2 regions of the Streptomyces sp. NPDC036984 genome follow, and region 2 is predicted to be linked to the other one. Evidence: riboswitches for the same ligand, from Rfam matches in the RefSeq annotation. Region 2 holds a riboswitch; the other holds the start of a gene.
What was found. Region 2 has a riboswitch for guanidine ahead of ACZ7DL_RS35515 (MBL fold metallo-hydrolase). Riboswitches for the same ligand answer to the same signal wherever they lie in the genome.

Region 1 (7,399 bases), on a different contig from region 2:
CGGCGGTGCCCGCCGTCGGCGACGACCTTCTCCAGCATCTTGCCGAGCCCCGGCCCGATCTCCTGGGCGTTGGCCCGCCGGGTGATCGCCTCGCCGACGACCGCCTGCACATCCGAGTCACGCAGCACGGTCAGCGCCCCGCGCAGGGCCGTGGCCAGCTCCGCGGTCACCCGGTCCGCGTGCTCCGGCTCCGCCAGCCAGGCGCCGAGCCGGCTGCCGATGCCGACGGCGCGCAGCCGCTGCCGTACGACGTCCTCGGAGAGGAAGTTCTCCCCGACGAACTCGCCCAGCGAGACACCCAGCTGGTCCTTCTTGGTGGGGATGATCGCGGTGTGTGGGATGGGCAGGCCCATGGGGTGCCGGAACAGGGCCGTGACCGCGAACCAGTCGGCGAGCGCGCCCACCATGCCCGCCTCGGCCGCCGCCGCCACATAGCCCGCCCACTCCCCGGCCCCCGCGTGCCCGGCCGCCTTCGCCAGGACGTAGACCACCGCCACGAACAGCAGCAGGCCCGTGGCGGTGAGTTTCATCCGCCGTACCCCGCGCCGGCGCTCCTCGTCGGCCGGGGTGAACGCCGTCATGGTCCGGTACGAGGCGACCCGTCCCGGTGTTCCCGTCTCGGTAGGTTCCATCAGCTCCACCCGTTCGGTGATCCCGCACACAATTGTCCCTTCCTGACCGACTCCCGGAACGGAACGAGAGTTCCCGGCGTCTGTCTGGACGGGAGTAGTGGCAGGGTCCTGTCAGGTCTCCCGGGCCCATGACGCATCATGGACTCAGCATGATCGGAGCCTCGGGCTCCCATCGCCCGAGGAGAACAACACAAGAGTGACCAAGCGTCATGGTTATGCGGTGCTCGGCGCCCTCGTCGCCCTGGTCATCGCGGTGTCCGCCGGCATATACGTCACCGTGGCCGCCGACGACGGCACCCCCCGCGGCACCCTCGCCGCAGGCCGCCCGCACCGCGGCATGGGCGCCGCCCCCGCCTCCACCGGCACCTGGGTCGGCGCCTGGGCCACCGCCCCCGTCGGCGGCGAACCCGGCACCGAGGCGACCGGCCTCGCGGGCCACTCGGTCCGCAACGTGGTGCACGCGAGCACCGGCGGCACGAGCGCCCGGATCACGCTGTCCAACCTCTACGGCCAGTCCCCGCTCACCATCACGCACGCCTCGCTCGCCCTCGCGGCCGGCGACGGCACCGCCGCGGCCGATGCGGAAACGATGCGGCGCCTCAGCTTCAACGGCAGCACCAGCATCGTCATACCCGCCGGCGGACAGGCCGTCAGCGACGCCGTACGCCTCACCGTCGCGCACGGCACCGACGTCCTTGTCACCACCTACTCCCCCACCCCGTCCGGTCCCGTCACCTACCACCCGCACGCCCGGCAGGTGTCGTACGTCGCCACCGGCGACCGCACCGAGGACGCGACCGGTAACCCCTACACCGAACAGACGCCGTACTGGCGGTATCTGACGGCGCTTGACGTCCTCAGCAATGAGGCCGCCGGCACCGTCGTCGTCTTCGGCGACTCCATCACCGACGGCATCACCTCCACCATCGGCGCCAACCGCCGCTGGCCGGACGTCCTCGCGGGCCGGCTGCGCTCCGCGCTGGAGAACGGGCAGCAACTCCCGCGCTTCAGCGTCGTCAACGAGGGCATCAGCGGCAACCAGGTCCTCGCCGACGGCCTGGGCCGACCCGCCGAGAACCAGAGCGGCCTCGGCCGCTTCGGCCGCGACGCGCTCTCCCGCACCAACGTCAAGGTCGTCGTCATCGATCTCGGCGTCAACGACATCCTGCGCAACCGCAGGCTGGCCGACCCCGACCGCATCCTCACCGGCCTGCGCACCCTCGTCCGCCAGGCCCACGCCCGCGGCCTGAAGGTCGTCGGCGCGACCCTGATGCCCTTCGAGGGGCACCGCGGCTACACCCCGGCCCGGGAGGCCGTACGCCGGCAGGTAAACGCGGAGATCCGGGCCGGCGGTGTGTACGACGCGGTCGTCGACTTCGACAAGGCCCTCCGGGACCCCTACGACCCGCGCCGGCTGCGCTCCGAGTACGACTCCGGCGACCATCTGCACCCCAGCGACCTGGGCTTCGCCAGGATGGCCGAGGTCTTCGACCTCAGCGCGCTGAAGGGCGCGGGGCAGGCGGAGCTCTAGGTCCTGGCGACGCCGCGGCCCGGTGGCGAGGAATACTGGCGGTCATGACCCGCTTGATCCTCGCCACCCGCAACGCCGGAAAGATCACCGAGCTGAGGGCGATCCTCGCCGAAGCCGGGCTGCCCCACGAACTGGTCGGCGCCGACGCCTTCCCGGATGTCCCCGACGTCAAGGAGACCGGCGTCACCTTCGCCGAGAACGCCCTGCTGAAGGCCCACGCCCTCGCCCGGGCCACCGGCCTGCCCGCCGTCGCCGACGACTCCGGCCTCTGCGTCGACGTCCTGAACGGCGCGCCCGGCATCTTCTCCGCCCGCTGGGCCGGCCGGCACGGCGACGACAAGGCCAACCTGGAGCTGCTGCTCGCCCAGCTGTCCGACATCGCGGAGGAGCACCGGGGCGCGCACTTCGCCTGCGCGGCGGCGCTCGCCCTGCCGGACGGCACGGAGCGGGTGGTCGAGGGGAGGCTGCCGGGTACGCTGCGGCACGCTCCGGCCGGGACCAACGGCTTCGGCTACGACCCGATCCTCCAGCCGGAGGGCGAGAGCCGGACCTGCGCCGAGCTGAGCCCCGGGGAGAAGAACGCCATCAGCCACCGGGGGAAGGCGTTCCGCGCCCTCGTACCCGTCGTGCGGGAACTGCTCGGCTGAACTCTGGTGCGGCCGGAGGGACTCGAACCCTCACGGGAGTTACCCCACTGGGACCTAAACCCAGCGTGACTGCCAATTCCACCACGGCCGCCTGGTGCTGCCCGGCCATGCTAACGGCCGGGCAGCGCGTTCAGAGGCCGAGATCCTTGATGATCTTCGCCACGTGACCGGTGGCCTTGACGTTGTACAGGGCTCGTTCGACCTTGCCGTCCTCGTCCACGACGACCGTGGAGCGGATGACGCCGACGACCGTCTTGCCGTACAGCTTCTTCTCGCCGAAGGCGCCGTACGCCTCCAGGACCTGCTTGTCGGGGTCGGCCAGCAAGGTGACCTTCAGGGACTCCTGCTCGCGGAACTTCGCGAGCTTCTCCGGCTTGTCCGGCGAGATGCCGATGACGTCGTAGCCGGCGGAGGCCAGGACCTCCAGGTTGTCGGTGAAGTCGCAGGCCTGCTTGGTGCAGCCGGGAGTCAGGGCTGCCGGGTAGAAGTAGACGATGACCTTGCGGCCCTTGTGGTCCGACAGGGACACCTCGTTGCCGTCGGCGTCGGGGAGGGTGAAGGCGGGGGCAACGTCCCCGGGCTGGAGTCGCTCGCTCATCGGACTAGCGTAACCGGGGGGCCTTGCGGTGCGATGCGCGCATGAGCTGACAGACTGTCCGGAACAGCAGCAGCAGATTTCGGCAGACTTCGGAGGCCGTACGGTGGCGGACACGTCGGACACCAGAACCCCGGCGCAGATCGAGGCGGACATCAAGCGTCGCCGTGCAGTGCTGGCCGAGACGCTCGACGAGATCGGGATGCGGGTGCATCCGAAGACGATCGTCGGGGATGCGAAGGCCAGGGTCATCGCCCATGCCGATCACACGGTCGGCCGGGCGTACGTGCAGGTCAACCGGATGGTGAGCGAGGTCCGGGCGCAGCTCGTGGACGACGAGGGGGCGCCTCGACTGGAGCGCGTCGTGCCCGTCGCACTGGTCGTCGTCGGGGTCGTGGGGCTGCTGACCCTCGGGGCCCGGCGGCGCAGGGACTGACCAGGGCAGGTAGGTTCGAGGCGTGAGCGCCAACAGAAACCAGCACAGCACCCCCCATCACGACAAGCTGCCCATCCGGATGCTGCACGACCGGGTTCTCGTGCGGCAGGAGACCGGTGAGGGTGAGCGGCGGTCGGGGGGCGGCATTCTGATTCCCGCCACCGCGGCGGTCGGACGGCGGCTGGCCTGGGCCGAGGTCGTCGCGGTCGGCCAGAACGTACGGACGGTGGAGCCGGGCGACCGGGTCCTGTTCGACCCGGAGGATCGGGCCGAGGTGGAGGTGCGGGGCGTGGCGTACGTGCTGATGCGCGAGCGCGATCTGCACGCCGTGGCCGCGGACCGGTTCGAGGGGTCGGAGGACTCCACCGGGCTGTACCTCTAGAACACACGACAAAGAGGGCCGGTGACGATGGTCACCGGCCCTCTTTGTCGTGCTTTTGCTATGTTCGAAAAGGAACCCGACGAGACGCGCCGTACCGGGTCGAAGGCAAAGACGACGCACCCCGCGGAAGAGTCGTCACGTCTCGGAGGTGCCTGTCATGGCCTGGGTTCTGCTCGTCGTCGCCGGTCTGCTGGAAGTGGGCTGGTCGATCGGGATGAAGTACAGCGAGGGTTTCACCCGCCTCGTCCCCAGCCTGTTCACCGGCGCCGGCATCGTCGCCAGCATGGTCCTGCTGTCGTACGCCGCGAAGTCCCTGCCCATCGGTACCGCCTACGGCGTGTGGGTGGGCATCGGCGCGGCCGGTGCGGCGGTGCTCGGCATGGTGGTGCTGGGTGAGCCGGTCACCGCCGCCCGGATCTTCTTCGTGTGTCTGCTGCTGGTCGCCGTGGTCGGGCTGAAGGCGACCAGCGGTCACTGACCCGGCGCGTCAGGTGCCGGGGCCTCCTCCGATGTCTCCGCCCGTGCCGGTGGCACCGCCGCCGCCCGTGGTGTCACCGCCCGTGGTCCCGCCACCGGTCGTGTCACCGCCGGTGGTCGTCCCGCCGCCGGTCGTGTCACCGCCGGTGGTCGTCCCGCCGCCGGTCGTGTCACCGCCGGTGGTGGTGCCTCCCCCGTCGGTGGTCGTACCGCCGTCGGTCGGGGTGCCGGTGGTGCCGCCGTCGGTCGGCGTCGCGGTCGCACCACCGTCGGTCGGGGTCGCGGTCGCGCCGCCGTCGGTCGGGGTGGCGGTCGCGCCGCCGTCGTCCTCGTCGCCCGTGCCGGGCTCGGACGTGCCGGTGGCGGGCGGCTCCTGGATCCGGTCGGCGCCCTCTTCCAGCCGGAGGTCGAACTCGCCGACCGGCTTGCCCTTCAGCGCGTCACGCGTGTACTGGGCCCAGATCTGGGTGGGCGGGCCGCCACCGTTCATACGGGCCTGGCCGAGCGCGCCGTACAGCGGCATGTGCTTGGCCGTCACCGGGTCCTGGCCCATCACGGAGACCACCGTGGCCAGGTCGGGGGTGTAGCCGGCGAACCAGGCGGCTGTGTCGCTCTCGGCGGTACCGGTCTTGCCGGCCGCCGGGCGGCCCGCGGACTGCGCGGCGGTAGCGGTGCCGGACTGGACCACGCTCTGGAGGACCGCGGTGGTGGTGTCGGCGGCCTCCCGGCTCACGGCCTGCTTGGCCGACCGGTCGGGCAGCCTGACCTCGTCGGTGCCGTTCTTGGTGATCTTCTCGACCAGCGTGTACGTGCCGTGCTTGCCGTGGTTGGCGAGCGTGGCGTAGGCCTCCGCCATGTCCAGGACGCTGGCGGTGGCGGTGCCGAGGGCGACGGACGGGTACGGCTGGAGGTCCGGGGTGTCGGAGGGCACACCCAGGTCGATCGCGGTCTGCTTGACCTTGGCGGGGCCGACGTCGACGGCCATCTGCGCGTACACCGAGTTCACCGACAGGTCGGTGGCCTTGCGGACGGTGATCGGGCCGTACGACCGCTGGTCCTCGTTCTCGGGGGCGTAGGCGCCGCCGCTCCAGCCCTGGACGGGGCGCTGGTTGGTGCCGTCGTAGACCGTGTTCGGGGTGATGGTGCGGCCGTCCTGGGTGGTGGACCCGTTCTCCACGGCGGAGGTGAACACGAACGGCTTGAACGTCGAGCCGACCTGGAAGTCACCGCGGGTCGCGCCGTTGGTGTACTGCTTCACGTAGTCGATGCCGCCGTACATCGCGACGACCTTGCCGGTCTTGGGGTCGACGGAGGCGCCGCCGGCCCGGACGTAGGTGTCGGCCTTGCGGTTCTTCTTGTCCAGCTTGGACATCAGCTGGTCGTCGACCGCCTTGACGAAGGCGTCCTGCCTTTTCTTCTGGATGGTGGTGGTGATGCGGTAGCCGCCGGCCGCGAGGTGGTCGGCGTCGATGATGTTGTTCGTGGTCAGGTAGTGCTTGACCGCCTCCACGAGGTAGCCGCGCTGGCCGGACATGCCGGTGGAGGTCGTCTGCTCCTTCGGCATCGGGAACTTCATCCCGGCCCGCTCCGACGCGCTGAGCCAGCCCTTGGTGACCATGCCGTTCAGCACGTAGTTCCAGCGGGCGAGGGCCGCCTTCCTGTTCTCCGGGTGGGCCACGACGTCGTACTCGCTCGGCGCGTTGACGAGCGCGGCGAGGTAGGCGGCGCGGGCCGGGTCGAGGTCGGCGGCGTCCTTGCCGTAGTAGGCCTGGGCGGCGGCCTGGATGCCGTAGGCGTTGCGGCCGAAGTAGCTGGTGTTGAGGTAGCCCTCCAGGATCTCGTCCTTGGACTTGTTCTGGTCGAGCTTGATCGAGATGAAGAACTCCTTGGCCTTGCGGGTGAGCGTCTGCTCCTGGGCCAGGTAGTAGTTCTTCACGTACTGCTGGGTGATCGTCGAGCCGGACTGCTTGCCCTTGCCGGTCGCGGTGTTCCAGCCGGCGCGGATCATCGCCTTGGGGTCGACGGCGGACTCGGTGTAGAAGTCGCGGTCCTCGGCGGCCAGTACGGCGTGCTGGGCGTCCTTGGAGACCTGGGCGAGGCTGACGCTCTCGCGGTTGACCTCGCCGTCGCGGGCCAGCTGCGAGCCGTCGGCGTACAGGTAGACGTTGCTCTGCTTGGTCGCGAACGCGTTGGCCGGCGGGATCTTCACCAGGGAGTAGCCGAGGAAGAAGAGTCCGATGAGCAGCAGTACGCCGACGACGAAGGTGCCGAGCACCATGCGCCAGGTCGGAATGATCCGCCGCCACCCGGTCCGCTTGGGCCGCTTGCCCTTCTTGCCCTTGCCCTTGCCCTGGCCTCCGGCGGTCTCCCCGTCTGCCGCGGCGAGGGCGGTGGTCTCGGCCTCGGGGGAATCCGCGGCGGGGGACCCGGCGGGACGCGATCCGGCGGCGGCAGAGGGCGTGGCGGGGGCCGAGGGGGTGGCGGCGGCAGCGCGGCTCGCGGCGCCGGCCTGGGCGGCGGCAGCGCCGGCGGCGGCCTTGCCCGCCTGAGCGGCGGCAGCGCCGGCACCGGCACCTGCGGCCTGTGCGGAGGCGGCGCCTGCGGCGCCGGCCTTGCCGGCCGCGCGTGCGGCGCGGGCGGCCCGTGCGGCGGCCGCGGAGGGCTGAGCGGGGGAACCGGCCGACTGGGGCGCGCTCTTC
Region 2 (7,399 bases):
CAGCGAGTTACCGGCGAGAGGTGTACTGCCAGTACATCCCTCCCGTGGCGGGCAGGCCGTACGGTCGAGGTGTGGACAACCGTGACGAGGTCCGCGAGTTCCTCACCTCGCGGCGAGCAAAGATCACCCCGGAGCAGGCCGGCCTGACCTCCGGGAACAGGCGGCGCGTCCCCGGCCTGCGCCGGAGCGAGGTCGCGGCCCTGGCCGACGTGAGCGTCGAGTATTACGCGAAACTGGAGCGAGGGAACCTCGGCGGCGTCTCTCCGGCCGTCCTCGAGGCCGTCGCCCGCGCCCTCCAGCTGGACGACGCCGAACGCGCGCACCTCCTCCATCTGGCCCAGACCGCCGACGGCTCCGACGCCCTCGCTCGTCCCCGGCGGCGTACCACCCGGCAGTGGACCCCGCACCGCAGCCTCCAGTGGACCCTGGACGCGATCACCGCCGGACCCGCCTTCGTGCGCAACGGCCGCATGGACATCCTCGCCGCCAACCAGCTCGCCCGCGCCTTCTACACCGACCTCTACGCCGGCCCCCACAACCAGGCGAACCTTGCCCGCTTCAACTTCCTCGACCCCGCATCCCGTCGCTTCTATCCCGATTGGGAGCTCTTCGCCGACATGGCGGTGGGCATTCTGCGCACGGAGGCGGGCCGCAACCCCCACGACAAGGACCTGCACGATCTCGTCGGCGAGCTGTCCACCCGCAGTGCGGAGTTCCGCACCCTCTGGGGCTCCCACAACGTCCGCCTCCACGGCACGGGCATCAAACGGTTCCACCACTCGGCCGTCGGCGACCTCACCCTCGCCTTCGAGGGCCTGGAGATGGCCGCGGAACCCGGCCTCACCCTGACCGTCTACACCGCTGAACCCGGCTCGCCCTCCGAAGAGGGGCTGCGTCTGCTCGCCTCCTGGGCCGCCACCGAGGAGGCCGGTTCGGCTTCGCGACATTCCACCGGCTGAAGCTCTTCAACCGCTGGCCCGCGGACGCTGCGGTCAGTGCGGTTACTGCGGCCTAAACGGAAGGAGACACCTCATGCGGGAAGCTGTCGTGCGCCGTGCCGGCGACGGCCGCGTCGACGAGTGCGAGGACACGGCCATGGTCCGGGCAACGCTCGGCTCCGCGGTGCCCGCCGGGGCCTCGCGCGTCCGAGAGGCGGTGTTCTCTTGAGCCGGATCCTGGTGACCGGTTCCGCGGACGGCCTCGGACGTGCCGCGGCGGACTCACTGTTGTCCGCGGGGCACGAGGTCGTCGTACACGCCCGGAACCAGGAGCGCGCGGCGGACCTCGGTGCGCTGGTCGAGCGCGGGGCCGACATCGTCGTGGGCGACTTCACTCAACGTGAGGCCGTACGGCGCGTCGCCGCCGAGCTCAACGAGACCGAGCCACTCGATGCGATCATCCACAACGCCGGCGTGTGGAGCGGCCCGGCGGTCATGCCGGTCAACGTCATCGCGCCGTACCTGCTCACAGCCCTGCTGCGCGGGCCGCGCCGGCTGGTGTACCTGAGCAGCGGCTCGCACTTCGGCGGGCGTCCCTCGCCGGCCGGGGTCGACTGGCGGGGGAAGAGCGCGGGGTCGTACTCCGACAGCAAGCTGTACGTCACGACGCTCGCGGCCGCGGTGGCGCGCCTGCGGCCCGGGGTGCTGAGCAACGCCGTGGATCCGGGCTGGGTGCCGACCAGGATGGGCGGCCCCCACGCACCGGACGATCTCGAACTCGGCCATGAGACGCAGGAGTGGCTCGCCTCCAGCGACGAACCGGAGGCCCTGACGACCGACGGCTACTGGTACCACCGCCGGCGGCAGCAACCGCACCCCGCAGTCCACGACGAGGCGTTCCAGGACCGCCTTCTGCACACGCTGGCGGAGGAGACGGGCACCGCGTTCTGACTGAATCCGTTGCGGCTTCGATCGTGGGAGACCGGCCCGTCCCGACACGGGTGATGCCCGAGGTCGTCGCCCGGGTCGGCGTCGATCTCGATCCGGTCGATGTGACCGACGCGGAAAACGCCCGATGGTTGCGCGCCTGCGTGTGGCCGGATCAAGCGGAGCGGGTCACGAGGCTCGAAGCGGAGATGGCGTTGGCGGCGAAGGCCGCTCCGCTGCTGCTGCAGGGTGACGCCGTCGAGATGCTGCCCGATGCCTTCGACCGTGTGCCCGCGGACGCCCTGCCTGTCGTCACCACGACCTGGGCGCTGTCGCGCCTCCCGCTCGAAAGCCGCCTGCGCTTCCTGCACCGCCTCGACGAAGCGGCGGCCGGCCGTGCGGTGGCGTGGGTGTCGGCGGAGGGGGTCGGAGTCGCGCCGACGATACCGACGCTTGGTGACCGCCGCGCCTCCGGCCGCAGCATCATCGGTCTGGCGGTGTTCGACCGCTCGGCTCTGCGCGCCGAGGCCCTCGGCCGCTGCTGGTCGCAGGGCCGCTTGCCGGCGTGGCCGGCAGACTCCTAGTACCGGTCAGGGCTGAAGCTGCGGCGAACCGGTGACGCCACTTCGCGACCGCGCCCCCGTCGCAGCCCTCCCATGGCCGGCGCCGAGCGATGCGCAGCGGCCTCTTCGCAGGCGCGGCAGGCATCGCCCCGCTCAGGCGTCACGGCTGGGATCATGCCGACCGGCCTGTTGTCCGGTCGTGCTACGTTCGCCGTGGCAGCTCGTAGGTGCCTGCCCCGGACGAGATGTGCGCCGTACCCGGCCCGCCAAGACGACGCACTCGAAGGAGACGTCATGGACGCAGGGGCGCACCTGATCGATTTCACGAGCGTGACTCCCCGGCCTCGTCCGCTGGGCGTCCGGTGGATTCACGGCTCGCCGTCGGCCAAGCACAACACCGATCCGGACATCCAGGTTCATCCGTACGACGAGCACACGTTCATCCTGCGGCAGAACAAGGCGGTCGACTACGAGGCGCCGTTCATGTTCCTGCTGTTCGGAAACGCCCGGGCGGTGCTGATCGACACCGGCGCCACCGCATCCGCCCGGTTCTTCCCCCTGCGCCGGGTGGTCGACGAACTCATCGCCGGCTGGCTCGCCCGCCACCCCCGGGACGAATACCACCTGCTGGTGCTCCACACCCACCCGCACGGTGACCACATCGCGGGAGACCGGCAGTTCACCGACCGCCCCGACACCACAGTGGTCGGCGCCGACCTGCCCACCGCCTGGAAGTATCTGGGCTTCGGCGCGGACCCTGACGCCGTGGCGCGGGTCGACCTGGGCGGCCGCGTGCTGGAGTGCCTGGCCACCCCGGGCCACCACGAGGCATCCGTCACCTTCTACGATCCCTGGACCGGCTTCCTGCTCACCGGTGACACGGTCTATCCCGGCCGGCTCTACATCCAGGACTGGCATGCCTTCGCCCGGACGATCGACCGCCTGATCGCCTTCTCCGACCGCCGACCGGTCACCCATGTGCTCGGCTGCCACATCGAGATGACCAGGCAGCCAGGGGTGGACTACCCGATCCGCACCACGTACCAGCCCGACGAGCCGCCCCTGGAGATGACGACCGGTCACCTGCGCCGGATCCAGGCGGCGATCAAGGAAATCGGTGACCGGCCCAGCCGACGCGCCTATCCCCTCTTCATCCTCTGGCCACACACCTGACGACTCCCATGCGGCGTGCCGAGTCGGGGCCTTCGGGCCCTTTGGAGACTCGGCGACGCGCTTCGGCCACGGCCTCATGCAGCCGTGCCGTTCGCTCACAGGAGTAGTCGGCCCACGCGATCTCCAGCTCCTTGGGGGGACGATTACGCTGGCCGGGTGACTGACTGGCAGCACACGGGGAGGTCCGATGACCGCTGTCTCACATTGCGCCCAGGCACCAGTTGCCACCGAACGGTTGGTCCTGCGGCTCTTCACTCCGGACGACGTCGAGGACCGGTACGCGTACCAGGCCCTTCCCGAGGTCGCCCGCTTCCTCTACCGGCCGCCGCTCACGCGCGAGGGCTGCGCCGAGTCCATCGCCGCGCGGACGGGCGGGACGCCTTGGGAAGCGGACGACGACGCACTCCTGCTGGCCGTGTGCCGTGCGGAGGATCCCCGCGTCGCCATCGGCGAAGTGGTCCTCACTCTCGCGAGCGCGCGCGCCCGACAGGCCGAGATCGGCTGGGTCTTCGACCCGCGGTACGCCGGACAGGGCTACGCCACCGAAGCGGCGCGCGCCCTCGCTTCGCTGGCCTTCGGCCAGTTGGGCGTCCACCGGGTCTTCGCCCGGCTCGATGTTCTCAACACCGCCTCGGTGCGCGTGTGCGAGCGTCTCGGAATGCGGCGCGAAGCGCATCTGGTCGACAACGACCTCGACGGTGATCGCTGGGGCAGTGAGTACGTCTACGCGATACTCGCACGCGAGTGGGAGAGCTGACCCAGGGCGTGCCGGCCATGGGTCGGCTGCCCGGTCGCCGTGCTCTCTCAGCCGATGGTGACGACACGTGCCCAGGGCGGTGGGGCGTCGGGGACGTAGTCCGGATTGTCCTCGTCCACGGCGCGGGAGGGGCGGGGGAAGAGTCCGACGACGGTGCGGCAGGGCGGCTGCGCGGAGGGCCACGGCGTCTGGCCGTCGGTGAGGGCGACGATCACGTCCGGGCGCGGTCGGAAGCGGAGCGCCCGGGTGAAGCCGGAGCGCAGGTCCGTTCCCCCGCCGCCGAGCAGTTCGATGTTCTCGGCCCGGCAGAGCGGGACGGCGACCCCGGCCGCCGCGTCGCAGGAGATCACCGAGACGAGGTCGCGCCGCCCGCCCACCGCCCGCGAGATCGCCGCCACCTCCAGCAGCGCGCTGCCCAGCTCGGCGTCGCTCACCGACCCGGAGGTGTCGATCACCACGCAGACGTGGGGCGGCGTACGGCGCAGGCTCGGCAGCAGCACTCCGGGGATGCCGGCCGAGCGCCGGGAGGGGCGCCGGTAGCTGTGGTTCTCGCCCACCCCCGGCGCGCCCGCCGCCGAGCGGACCGCCGCCCCCAGCAACTGTCGCCACGGCTGCGGCGGATGGAAGACCTCGTCCGCCCATCGGCGCCATCCCTCCGGTGCATCGCCCGGCCGGCCTTTGACGCCCTCGGCGACCCGGAAGCGGACTGCGTCCCGCTGCTGTCTGCTCAACCCGTGGGCCCCGTCGGGCCCCAGCTCCCACGGCCGGGCCTGCCCGTCGGCACCGCTGCCGCAGTCCAGCCAGGCCAGGTCGGCGGCGAGCCCGGACATCGAAGCCGTCCGCAGGTACTCCTCCATCAACAGGCCGTCAGGCAACCGCAGCAGCGACGGGCGCACCGCTCCGGCAGGCCGGGGCAGACCGTCACCGTAGATGTCGTCGTTGATCTCGAAGTCGGCGGCGATGTTGCGCCGCAGCCTTTCCCAGCCTTCGGCCCGCGAGCCCCCCGTCTCGCCTCGCTCGCCCGGCCCGTGCTCCTCCTGCTCCCGCGCATACCGCTCGCTGCGTTCGTGGTGGTCTCGGAGCAGGTGGGAGACCTCGTGCACCCAGACACCCGCCAGCTCTTCCACCGGGGTGCGCGCCACGAAACCGGGCGAGACGTAGCAGCGCCAGTGCGCGTCCACCGCCATCGTCGGCACCGAGCGGTCCTCCACGACGTGCAACGCGAAGAGGGCGGCGGCCAGGTAGGGGCGGACCTTCACCGCGTGCAGCCGGGCGGCCAGCAACTTCTCCATGTCCAAAGGGAGTCCGGGCCGGTCGTACGGGCCGCCGGAGCCGGCCGGCGGCGTCGGCACGGTGGCCCGTACCGGGCGTGGCGGCGCGGGCCGGGCCATCGGGTGCGGCAGCGGGACCGGGCGCTTCGCGGCCCCCTTCATCGGCGCGTCCCCGTCGCGCGCCCGGCGACTGCCGTGGCCCGGCCCACCGACTGGTCCGCCCGGCGGGCGAGGCCGACCACCGCGGCCAGCCGCTCCACCGTCTCCGGCACCTCCCAGTCGTCGCGCCGCAGCGCGGCCAGCGTGGTCGCCGGGGCGACCAGCAGGTCCGGGGCACCGGTCTCCAGTGCGCGGGCCAGCACCTTCCAGGCCGCCTCCCACCGCTCCCGCTCCGGTCGTGCGCCGACCGCAGCCACCACCGCCTCCAGCGCCGCCTGCCGCAGATCGCCGCGTTCCGGCAGCTCGGCGGAGGGGGGATCGGTCAGCAGGGACTCCGGGTCCGGCAGGTCCATTCGGTCCAGATGGGCGAGGAGTTCGAGCCCCGGCCCGTCCCCCACCGCGCCCCGTACCAGCAGCGCGAGCACTTCCCGGGAGACGGAGGCCGCCGTGCCGAAGGCGAGCAGGGTCAGCGCGGCTTCCCAGCTGCGGGGCGACGGCCAGGCACCGCCGCGCCGCGTCTCGGTGCTCGGGAGCCGGTGGATCAGTGTCGGCCGGGCCTGAAGGAAGCCGCAGATGGCGCGCCGGGCGTACGCCACGGCCTCCGGCAGTCGTTCCGGCTCCAGCCGGGGCAGTTCCGCCCGGGGCCAGACCCCGCCCAGCCCGCGCACCACCACTTCCCGGTCGTGCACCCAGTACAGATGCACGAACCGGTTGGCCAGCGGCGGGCTCAGTTCCCAGCCGTCGGCCGCCGAGGCGCGCGGATTGGCGGCGGCCACGATCCTTACGCCCGGCGGTAGTTGAAGCGCACCGACCTTCCGCTCCAGGACGACCCGGAGCAGTGCGGCCTGGACGGCCGGTGTGGCGGTGGAGAGTTCGTCCAGGAACAGCAGGCCCTTCCCGGCCCGCACCAGCTCCACGGCCCACTGCGGCGGCGCCATCGGCACCCCCTGCACCGCCGGGTCGTCGCCGACGATGGGCAGTCCGGAGAAGTCGGACGGCTCGTGGACGCTGGCGATCACGGTCGTCAGCGGCAGGTCGAGGGAGGTGGCGAGCTGGGTCAGGGCCGCGGTCTTGCCGATGCCCGGTTCGCCCCAGAGCAGCACGGGCAGGTCGGCCGCGACGGCCAGGGTGAGCGCTTCGAGCTGCTCGTCGGGGCGCGGCTCGGTGGTGGTCGTCCGCAGCAGGTTCAGGAGGTCGTCGGCGAGGGCGAGTTGGGCGCCGGTTGCGGATGCGCGGACGGGGATGGGTGCCGGGGCGGCGGCCGGGGCCGGGGCCGGGGCGTGCAGGAGGGTGCTGGCGGTCATGGGTATCACCTGGGGTGGGATGAGGGGACGGGACGGCCCGTCCGTGTGGCGTTAGGGTGCGCGGCGTCGAACGCGCGGGAAATGCAGGGGCATTGACTGGTCAGCGCATCAGGCCGGTGCGTGGCCGGGCCCGGCTGCTGTGCTTGTGGCGCATGGCATGAGGCACACGGCGATCGAGCCGGGGACGATGGCCGGCGTCCACGTGTCCCGCACCCGAGGCGTTCCCGCCTCCCGCGTCGCCGGCGGCGGGGTGCACGGTGACCAGCCCCGAGCGGAAGAGGCCGTGGTCGATACGGCGGGCCGCGGC

Region 1: linked by a shared signal. The riboswitch ahead of ACZ7DL_RS17505 (DMT family transporter) and the one ahead of ACZ7DL_RS35515 (MBL fold metallo-hydrolase) in region 2 are both predicted to bind guanidine.

What each region holds. Positions count from the first base shown of each region.
Region 1 covers NZ_JBVJRL010000008.1:158,463-165,861, reverse strand. Annotated here, with positions in the region: gene ACZ7DL_RS17540 (DUF445 domain-containing protein) at 1-632, opposite strand, end outside; gene ACZ7DL_RS17535 (SGNH/GDSL hydrolase family protein) at 829-2,163, shown strand; gene rdgB (RdgB/HAM1 family non-canonical purine NTP pyrophosphatase) at 2,208-2,810, shown strand; tRNA gene ACZ7DL_RS17525 (tRNA-Leu) at 2,815-2,901, opposite strand; gene bcp (thioredoxin-dependent thiol peroxidase) at 2,941-3,408, opposite strand; gene ACZ7DL_RS17515 (DUF3618 domain-containing protein) at 3,512-3,841, shown strand; gene ACZ7DL_RS17510 (GroES family chaperonin) at 3,864-4,223, shown strand; guanidine-III (ykkC-III) riboswitch at 4,281-4,344, shown strand; gene ACZ7DL_RS17505 (DMT family transporter) at 4,381-4,701, shown strand; gene ACZ7DL_RS17500 (transglycosylase domain-containing protein) at 4,711-7,399, opposite strand, start outside.
Region 2 covers NZ_JBVJRL010000031.1:16,340-23,738, forward strand. Annotated here, with positions in the region: gene ACZ7DL_RS35495 (helix-turn-helix transcriptional regulator) at 72-959, shown strand; gene ACZ7DL_RS35500 (hypothetical protein) at 1,033-1,167, shown strand; gene ACZ7DL_RS35505 (SDR family NAD(P)-dependent oxidoreductase) at 1,164-1,889, shown strand; gene ACZ7DL_RS35510 (DUF2332 family protein) at 1,910-2,449, shown strand; guanidine-III (ykkC-III) riboswitch at 2,639-2,709, shown strand; gene ACZ7DL_RS35515 (MBL fold metallo-hydrolase) at 2,723-3,601, shown strand; gene ACZ7DL_RS35520 (GNAT family N-acetyltransferase) at 3,789-4,358, shown strand; gene ACZ7DL_RS35525 (vWA domain-containing protein) at 4,406-5,650, opposite strand; gene ACZ7DL_RS35530 (AAA family ATPase) at 5,788-7,092, opposite strand; gene ACZ7DL_RS35535 (hypothetical protein) at 7,193-7,399, opposite strand, start outside.